Methanococcus maripaludis: one gene and its partners. The protein of the gene in region 1 binds, or shares a complex with, the protein of each later gene. Links are inferred from orthologs where the notes say so. Each region holds a gene or a part of one and is shown on either strand. Other genes may lie near its edges.

What was found.
Region 2: the proteins of rpl12p (region 1) and MMJJ_RS07295 are in contact, whole or in part, in a crystal structure (PDB 5H7L), measured with the Pyrococcus horikoshii proteins. The link is inferred for Methanococcus maripaludis from one-to-one orthologs. Residues at the interface, in WP_010886059.1 of Pyrococcus horikoshii: Leu100, Ala101, Gly102, Leu103, Ser104, Ala105, Leu106, Phe107, Gly108; in WP_048053510.1 of Pyrococcus horikoshii: Pro161, Met164, Met165, Phe168, Ser169, Ile172, Val195, Glu196, Phe202, Leu211, Ser212, Val213, Met216, Lys222, Phe223, Asn224.
Region 3: the proteins of rpl12p (region 1) and tuf are in contact, whole or in part, in a crystal structure (PDB 3WY9), measured with the Pyrococcus horikoshii proteins. The link is inferred for Methanococcus maripaludis from one-to-one orthologs. Residues at the interface, in WP_010886059.1 of Pyrococcus horikoshii: Glu96, Glu97, Leu100, Leu103, Ser104, Ala105, Leu106, Phe107, Gly108; in WP_010885563.1 of Pyrococcus horikoshii: Lys125, Glu126, Phe129, Arg132, Thr133, Lys165, Leu166, Thr169, Lys324, Gln326, Leu359, Ala360, Ile369, Glu372, Ile384, Ile422, Ser423, Gln425.

The regions. Positions count from the first base shown.
Region 1 is NZ_CP026606.1:740,299-743,694, reverse strand. The notes cover bases 167-3,122. They hold rpl12p (50S ribosomal protein P1), read right to left. Parts: upstream 1,817-3,122; coding sequence 1,517-1,816; downstream 167-1,516. Other genes in these bases: MMJJ_RS03970 (50S ribosomal protein L1), read right to left, coding at 2,919-3,122; MMJJ_RS03975 (50S ribosomal protein L10), read right to left, coding at 1,898-2,905; MMJJ_RS03985 (TATA-box-binding protein), read right to left, coding at 840-1,385; hisH (imidazole glycerol phosphate synthase subunit HisH), read right to left, coding at 217-828; MMJJ_RS03995 (PHP-associated domain-containing protein), read left to right, coding at 167-182. Outside these bases: more of MMJJ_RS03995, read left to right, coding at 1-166; more of MMJJ_RS03970, read right to left, coding at 3,123-3,396. UniProt on the Methanocaldococcus jannaschii protein: Forms part of the ribosomal stalk, playing a central role in the interaction of the ribosome with GTP-bound translation factors.
Region 2 is NZ_CP026606.1:1,336,608-1,339,604, forward strand. It holds MMJJ_RS07295 (elongation factor EF-2), read right to left. Parts: upstream 2,593-2,997; coding sequence 409-2,592; downstream 1-408. Other genes in the region: tuf (translation elongation factor EF-1 subunit alpha), read right to left, coding at 1-325; MMJJ_RS07300 (30S ribosomal protein S7), read right to left, coding at 2,694-2,997. UniProt on the Methanocaldococcus jannaschii protein: Catalyzes the GTP-dependent ribosomal translocation step during translation elongation.
Region 3 is NZ_CP026606.1:1,334,790-1,337,593, reverse strand. It holds tuf (translation elongation factor EF-1 subunit alpha), read left to right. Parts: upstream 1-661; coding sequence 662-1,948; downstream 1,949-2,804. Other genes in the region: MMJJ_RS07280 (phosphomannomutase/phosphoglucomutase), read left to right, coding at 2,592-2,804; rpsJ (30S ribosomal protein S10), read left to right, coding at 1,997-2,305; MMJJ_RS07295 (elongation factor EF-2), read left to right, coding at 1-578. UniProt on the Methanocaldococcus jannaschii protein: GTP hydrolase that promotes the GTP-dependent binding of aminoacyl-tRNA to the A-site of ribosomes during protein biosynthesis.

The sequences.
Region 1 (3,396 bases):
TCAAAAAAGACGATAATATTGTAAATTACAATTGTTCAAAATTTAAAAAAGGCATTGCCGCATTTGGCGGGTTAATGTACATTGGAACACCTCTACCGCTTGTAGCAGGGGTTTTAGGGAATATATATCTTAAAAAGAAAGCAAAACAGAAATTAAAAGAAGTAATTCAAGAAGTTATTTAATTTTTAAGTTTTTTATTTTTTATTTGTTAAGTAATTAAATTAATTCAACGAAGTTTTCAATCATTTTTAAACCGTTTTTACCACTTTTTTCAGGATGGAACTGGGTAGCATAAACGTTTTTTTTATTCAAAATGCACGGGAATTCGTAACCGTAATTAGTAGTTCCTGAAATTACGTCTTTTTCTGAAGGATTCACGTGGTATGAATGTACAAAGTAGAAATATTCATTATTTGCTATTCCTTCAAAAAGGGGAATATCTTGAACCTGATTTACAGTATTCCAACCCATGTGGGGGATTTTTTCAGAATGTTTGAATTTTATAACGTCCCCTTTTATCACACCAAGGCCTGGAGTTTCTGGACATTCTTCACTTTTTTCAAGTAACAACTGCATACCTAAACAAATTCCTAAAAATGGAACCTTTTGAACGCATTTATTAATTATTTCATTTAAAGAGCAGTCTCCTGTTTTTTGGGAAATATTTTTCATTGAATCTCCAAAATTCCCAACACCTGGAAGAACTATCTTGTCAGCACTTAAAATAGTTTCAGGGTCACTTGTAACAACGATGTTTTTTGTGTATAATTCAAGTGCCTTTTCGATACTTCTCAAGTTGCCTGCATTATAATCAATTATTGCAATCACGATTATCCCGTTTAATATAATTCTTCTTCAAGTTCTTTTAATGTTTTAGATATTTTATCAAATGCTATGTATGCATCTTCGATTACTTTTAATCCGGTAATTACAACTTTTCCACTACCAAATATTAATACAACAACTTTAGGTTCGCTCAATCTGTAAACTAATCCTGGGAACTGTTCTGGTTCGTATTCTGTACATTCTAATGTGGATATGTCATCTAAGTTAGGTTCCATTCCAAGTTCGGTTGTAGCAACCATGTTTTGTACTTTTACTTCAGGATTGTCAATAAGGTCCATTCCTGCTTCTTTTAATTCTTTAACGATTTTGTTTATTGCAATTACTGCATCTTCCTTACATCGTGCACCGGTGCAATTTAACTTACCACTTCTAAATATCAAAAGTGCAACTTTAGGTTCGCTCAATCTGCAAACAAGTCCCGGGAACTGTTCTGGTTCATATTCTGCGTTATCCAATATATCTGCGGCATATTCTAAGTCAATATCAGTTCCTATCTGTGTTGATACAACTACGTTTACAACTTTGATTTCAGGTTCCATCATTTTCACCAGTTTATATATCTGCTATAAATTTCTATTTATATAGTATATAAACATTTATACTTCTGATTATATATTTAAATATACCAATTTATATGCCTAAAATAAAAAGAGAGTATTCGGAAAAGTAATTATCCGAATAAAGCACCAAGACCTGCAGCAGCTGCTGCTCCTGTGTCTTCTTTTTTCTCTTCTTTCTTTTCTTCAACTGGTGCAGCAGCTGCAGCTGCAGGAGCTGCAGCAGCTACTGGTGCGATTGCAGCTTTTTCGATAGCTTCTGCAATGTCAACACCTTCTAAAGCAGCAACCAAAGCTTTAACTCTAGCTTCGTTTGCTTCAACGCCACCAGCTACTAATATAGCTTTAACAGCGTCTTCTGTGATTTCTTTACCTGCTGAATTTAATAATAATGCTGCGTATATGTATTCCATAAAGTACACCTCCAAGATGTATGAACCTTTTTTTGAAATTATCCGTTTATGTATATATTTTTATTGGTATTATAAGTTATTTTAGAAGAGCATTCCAAGACCTGCAGGAGCTGCAGCTTCTTCTTTTTTCTCTTCTTTCTTTTCTTCAACTGGAGCTTCTGCAACTGGTGCAGCTGCGCCTGACGAAATTTTTCCTTTTAAGTCTTCGTCTAAAGCGTCATCGCCAGCAAGACCTGCAACAGCAATCATTTGAGCGTAAGCTTTTCCAAGGATTGCATCAGCGGTTTTATCTGTTACGAATGCACTTTCAACTGATACAGCTTTTGCATCGTTGAATGCTTTTTGAACGATTGTTTCAACTGTCGCGCTTGTTGGGATAACAGCGTTAACTGACAAGTTGAATGCACTTGTGAATGCTTTTTGGATTTTTCCAACGAATTCTTCTTCGTCGATTTTTAAATCACTTTCAGTGTAAATAACACCATCTTCGTAAACTCCGAGTACGTTTAAACCAACTGTAACTGGTTTAATGTCTAATGCAGAGAGTACAACTGCAAGTTTCTGTGAAACAACTTCGCCTTCTTTTACAACGATTTTGTCTTCTTTGATTCCGATTTTACCCTTATCAATAGCAGCAGGGATTCCAACTGCTTTCAATTCACTTAAGAATGGTCCTGGTGGCATTCCTGTTGATCCAGCTTTAACTTCAATATCGCATGGAGCAATAGCGCCTCCTTTAACAGGTGCAGGGCTTTTACTTTCATCAAGTGTTTTGTATAATTTGAAAGGGTTCATTTCGGTAGCAATGATTGCAGCCCCTTTGTCCATGTAATCTACTAATTTAGCAAATTCTGGATTTCCGGTTTCTTCAGCAACTTCTTCAATTGCCCTTTTCATGAGTGTGTTTCTTGACATTTTTAATGTCATTTGATCTCTGATTTTGTCCCTGATTTCTTGGAGTTGTACCGCAGGAACTTCCATCATGTCAATTAATGCAATAATGTTTGAACTTTTAAGTAATTCTTTTAATGCATTAACTTCTTCAATTTTCCAAGGGGCAATCTTATGTTCTGATTTAGCTTCGATCATATTTTCAACCCCTCTATTTCTCAATAGGAGCAGCTGCGCCCATTGTAAGTTTTGTAAATGCATTTTTAACGTGGTAGAGTCCTTTTTCGTATTTTTTAGACACTACGTTTAAAATTGCTTCGGCATTTGCAGCAAGTTCATCGTCGCTCATTGATTCTGTTCCGATGTATACCTGGAATAATGCTTTATCCCTGGTGTTTATTGCAACGGTTTTTTGGAATCTAGCAACTAATGGAGCTAAGTTTGCATTTGCAGGCACTGGTTGTGGCATTTTACCTCTAGGACCTAGAACAGGACCTAATGATTTACCGACCAATGGCATCATATCAGCTTGAGCGATAAAGAAGCCGTGTGCGTTAGCAATTTTTTTAGCTGTTTTTTTGTTTTTACCTAATTCTTCTAATTCTTCCTGTCTTATTACAGTGAGGCCCATATCTTCTGCTTGAGCAGCCAAGTCACCTTTCGCAATAACCGCAATCGCTACGTCTTTA
Region 2 (2,997 bases), 600 kb from region 1 along the record:
CTTGTGAAGCACCAGTGATCATGTTTTTAATGAAGTCTCTGTGGCCTGGGCAGTCTACGATTGTAACTTCGTATTTTGCGGTAGGGAATTTTTTGTGAGCTACGTCAATTGTAACTCCTCTTTCTCTTTCTTCCTTTAAACCGTCCATAACGTAAGCAAATTCGAATCCTGCTTTACCTTTTTCTTCAGCTTCTTTTCTTAATCTTACGATTAACTGTGGGTCGATAGCTCCACCATCTAATAATAATCTTCCTACTGTTGTTGATTTACCAGCATCTACGTGTCCGATAAATGCAACGTTAAGAATTGGTTTTTCTTTTGCCATAATCATTCCTCCATAAGAGTATATTTTTAGCGATTTTTGTAATATGATAGTGAAAAAGGGTATATATATTTTATGGTACTTGTTTATTCAGATTTTAACCCTTTTCTGTCCCTAATTTGTTTAGCAATCTTAGGTTGAAGCTCGTTTGGAACTCTTTCGAATCCTGAGAACTCAACGCTCCACAAACATCTACCTTGTGTAGCCCCCCTAATTGCACCAGCAAATCCGAACATTTCAGCAACAGGCACTGAAGATTTGATAATTGACATGTCTCCTTCTTGTTCCATGTCGAGAATCTGTCCTCTTCTGTTGTTGATCTCTTTCATACCGTCTCCCATGTAGTCTTGCGGGGTGTTGATGTAAACACTTTGCATAGGTTCGAGGAGAACTGGTTTTGCTTGGGCAACTGCATCCCTTACACCGAATCTTACAGCAGGGATAATTTGAGCAGGTCCTCTGTGGATTGCATCTTCGTGGAATGTTGCATCCACTAATCTGATTTTTACACCCTGAACTTTTTCAGCTGCGAGTGGACCGTTTCTTACACCTTCTTTGAAACCTTCGATAATTAATTCTCTAGCTTCATCGAGTTGCACGATACCTCTTGTCATGTTTACAATCATGTTTCCATTGTAAATTGACATTACTTTTTTCGCCTGATCTTTTTCAAGACCTGCTTCAACTAACCTTGCTTCACCATCAGCGGTAGTTTTCTTTTTGTAATCTTCATCGTGGAGTTTACCTTCAACGTATGCAGCGTAAACTGACTCTTCCATAGGTTCTGCAATCATGTAGAGTTTGTTGTGTTTGTTTGGTGATTTTCCTTCAATTTCTGGGGATGTGCCCATAATTGTTTCTCTGTAAACAACGATTGGTTCACCGACATCTACTTCAATTCCACCGTCTCTTCCGATTTTGGTGTTAGTGATAACTTCGATGTGGAGCTCACCCATACCGCTGATTAAGTGTTCACCGGTTTCTTCGTTGATTTCTACTCTTACTGTGTTGTCTTCTCTTGCAATCTGTCTTAAGATTTCAATTAATTTTGGTAAATCTTTAGTGTTTTTAGCTTCGATTGCAACAGTGATAACTGGTTCAGAGGTGTGGCTTAATGATTCAAATCCTGGTTCTAAGATTTCTGAAGGGCTGCATACTGTTTCACCAGCAGTAGCTTCTCTTAATCCTGTTAAAGCACAGATGTTACCTGCTGAAATGCTTGGTACCTGAACTCTTTCAGCACCCATGAAGATTGAAACTTGCTGAGCTCTTGCTTTCTGTTTTGAACCAACGAGGTAGAGGTCGTCTCCTTGTTTGATTCTTCCTGAAAACAATCTGCATGCAGAAATTGCACCAGCGTGTTTATCAACGATAATTTTTGTAACAACACCTGCAAGTGGTCCGTTAGGGTCACAAGCAACCATTGATTTACCGATGGTTGATTCAGCGTCTCCTTTCCAGATGTTTGGAATTCTGTATTTTTGAGCAGTCAATGGATTTGGTAAGTGTTTGATTGACATGTCAAGAACAACTTCGTGGAGTGGAGCTTTTTCAGCCAATTCTTTTTGGTTTTCTTGCTCACAGTAGTCAATAATATCTTTGAATGAAATTCCTGATCTTTGCATGTATGGAACTGAAATAGCCCAGTTGTTGTATGCTGAACCAAAAGCAACTTTTCCATTTGCAACATCACATAACCATTCTTTTTTGAATTCTTCAGGAGCCATTTTTTCGATTAACTTGTTAACTTCTGCAATGATTTTCATGAATCTTCCCTGTAATTCTTCAGGGGTTAATTTCAATTCATTGATCAATCTGTCAACTTTGTTAATGAATAAAACAGGTTTAACTTTTTCTTTTAATGCCTGTCTTAAAACAGTTTCCGTTTGTGGCATAACACCTTCAACAGCACAACATACAACAACAGCACCATCAATTGCTCTCATTGCTCTTGTAACGTCACCACCAAAGTCAACGTGACCAGGGGTATCGATTAAGTTGATTAAGTACTCTTTTCCGCTGTATTCGTGTACCATTGAAACGTTTGCAGCGTAGATTGTGATACCTCTTGCAGCTTCTTCTTCATCGAAGTCAAGTGCAAGCTGGTCTCCAGCTAATTCTTTGGAGATCATACCTGCTCCTGCAAGCAAGTTGTCTGATAATGTGGTTTTACCGTGGTCAATGTGAGCACAGATACCCATGTTTCTAATTTGTTCATGTGTTTCCATTAAGGTTTTGACCTTTTCAACCATTTTTGCTCTTCTTCCCATAATCTCACTCTTTTATTTTTTGAGAAGTTCATAATATACGAACTATTGTTACCCTTTTATGACATAGGGTCATGTATAAAGAGATATAAAAAGTATTTAATTTATCTTGCAGATTGTGCAACTCTCTCTTTTTCTTCTTTTTTCTTAACAGCAAAGCTTTTTTGCATGTCAGCTTTTGAAGCAAAGATGAGTTCGTCTGCTAAGCATTGAGCAACGGTTTTTTTATTTTTGTGTGCGCTTTCTGAAGCACCAAGTGCAATGTTTCTAAAAGCTGTGTCCAATCGTCTTGATGGTGAAACATCAACTGACTGTAAGAATGCAATTCCCCCGTAGGAGATTCTTGTTGTTTCTTCCCTAGGTCCTGAATTTTCTAAAGCATCAACTAAAACTTGAACAGGGTTTTCT
Region 3 (2,804 bases), 590 kb from region 1 along the record:
ATCAGGCGAAAAAAGTAATGTCAATTTACAATGGAAACATGATTGTAAACATGACAAGAGGTATCGTGCAACTCGATGAAGCTAGAGAATTAATTATCGAAGGTTTCAAAGAAGGTGTAAGAAACGGTCCACTCGCAGCTGAAAAAGTTCAGGGTGTAAAAATCAGATTAGTGGATGCAACATTCCACGAAGATGCAATCCACAGAGGACCTGCTCAAATTATCCCTGCTGTAAGATTCGGTGTAAGGGATGCAGTTGCCCAAGCAAAACCAGTTCTCCTCGAACCTATGCAAAGTGTTTACATCAACACCCCGCAAGACTACATGGGAGACGGTATGAAAGAGATCAACAACAGAAGAGGACAGATTCTCGACATGGAACAAGAAGGAGACATGTCAATTATCAAATCTTCAGTGCCTGTTGCTGAAATGTTCGGATTTGCTGGTGCAATTAGGGGGGCTACACAAGGTAGATGTTTGTGGAGCGTTGAGTTCTCAGGATTCGAAAGAGTTCCAAACGAGCTTCAACCTAAGATTGCTAAACAAATTAGGGACAGAAAAGGGTTAAAATCTGAATAAACAAGTACCATAAAATATATATACCCTTTTTCACTATCATATTACAAAAATCGCTAAAAATATACTCTTATGGAGGAATGATTATGGCAAAAGAAAAACCAATTCTTAACGTTGCATTTATCGGACACGTAGATGCTGGTAAATCAACAACAGTAGGAAGATTATTATTAGATGGTGGAGCTATCGACCCACAGTTAATCGTAAGATTAAGAAAAGAAGCTGAAGAAAAAGGTAAAGCAGGATTCGAATTTGCTTACGTTATGGACGGTTTAAAGGAAGAAAGAGAAAGAGGAGTTACAATTGACGTAGCTCACAAAAAATTCCCTACCGCAAAATACGAAGTTACAATCGTAGACTGCCCAGGCCACAGAGACTTCATTAAAAACATGATCACTGGTGCTTCACAAGCTGATGCAGCTGTTTTAGTTGTAAACGTTGACGATGCTAAATCAGGCATTCAACCCCAAACAAGAGAACACGTTTTCTTATCAAGAACACTTGGTATCACCCAATTAGCTGTTGCAATCAACAAAATGGACACAGTTAACTTCTCAGAAGCTGACTACAACGAAATGAAAAAGATGTTAGGCGACCAATTGTTAAAAATGGTTGGATTCAACCCTGACAACATCAACTTCATACCAGTTGCTTCACTTCTTGGTGACAACGTATTCAAAAAATCCGACAAAACACCATGGTACAACGGACCTACACTCGCAGAAGTTATCGATGGATTCCAACCACCTGAAAAACCAACAACCTTACCATTAAGATTACCTATCCAGGATGTTTACTCAATCACTGGTGTAGGTACAGTTCCAGTAGGAAGAGTTGAAACAGGTATCATCAAACCAGGAGACAAAGTTGTCTTCGAACCTGCAGGAGCAGTAGGAGAAATCAAAACTGTGGAAATGCACCACGAACAATTACCAAGTGCTGAACCTGGAGACAACATCGGTTTCAACGTAAGAGGCGTTGGTAAAAAAGACATTAAAAGAGGAGACGTTTTAGGACATACAACAAACCCTCCAACAGTTGCTGCAGACTTCACAGCACAAATCGTTGTTTTACAACACCCATCAGTTATGACAGTAGGTTACACACCTGTATTCCACGCACACACAGCACAGATTGCATGTACATTCATGGAATTACAGAAAAAATTAAACCCTGCAACTGGTGAAGTTTTAGAAGAAAACCCAGACTTCTTAAAAGCTGGTGACGCTGCAATCGTTAAATTAATGCCTACAAAACCATTAGTTATGGAAAGCGTTAAAGAAATCCCACAACTCGGTAGATTCGCAATCAGAGATATGGGTATGACCGTTGCTGCAGGTATGGCAATCCAAGTTACAGCTAAAAACAAATAATTTAGCTTAACTTTTTCTTCTTATTAAACACGGCAAAAGAGGCATATTATGCAAAAAGCAAGAATAAAATTATCAAGCACACAACACACAGAATTAGACGGTGTATGCGACCAGATTAAAGCTATCGCTGAAAAAACTGGTGTAGACATGTCAGGTCCAATTCCACTACCAACAAAAGCGTTAAAAGTTACAACAAGGAAATCAACAGATGGTGAAGGTTCCTCATCATTCGACAGATGGACAATGAGAGTTCACAAAAGAGTTATCGACATTGAAGCTGACGAAAGAACCATGAAACACATCATGAAAGTTAGAATTCCTGACACAGTTCAAATCGAAATTGAATTGAGAAACTAATTTTAATTCGTTTAAATCGCAAAAGCCAGACGTATTGCAATCTGAGAGTTGAGGATTGCAATAAAACTTCTTTTTTTCACATTATCAAATCAAAACATTTTTATAAATATATTAATATAATAAATAATACCTCATTCCAGAGTGTGTGAGGTTTAATTTTATTTTCGACCATTGTTCAGAGTAATTATGGTATAATATTTTTTATTTTTTTGAAAAGTTATTTAATCCCAATTTACATAATATAACGCATAAATTTTTTTATTCGAACATTGAACGGTGGTTTAAATTGGTATTTAAGGCATACGACATCAGGGGAATTTATGAAAAAGATTTAGATGATAATTTTGCTTATTCTTTAGGAAAACTCGTTGGAAAAAACTATGAAAGAATAATGGTTGGAAACGATATTCGAATCGGTTCCAAAAAACTCTTAAAACCATTTATTTACGGGATACTTGAAAATTCTAAAGTTTACTATGCTGGAGAAATCTCAACCCCG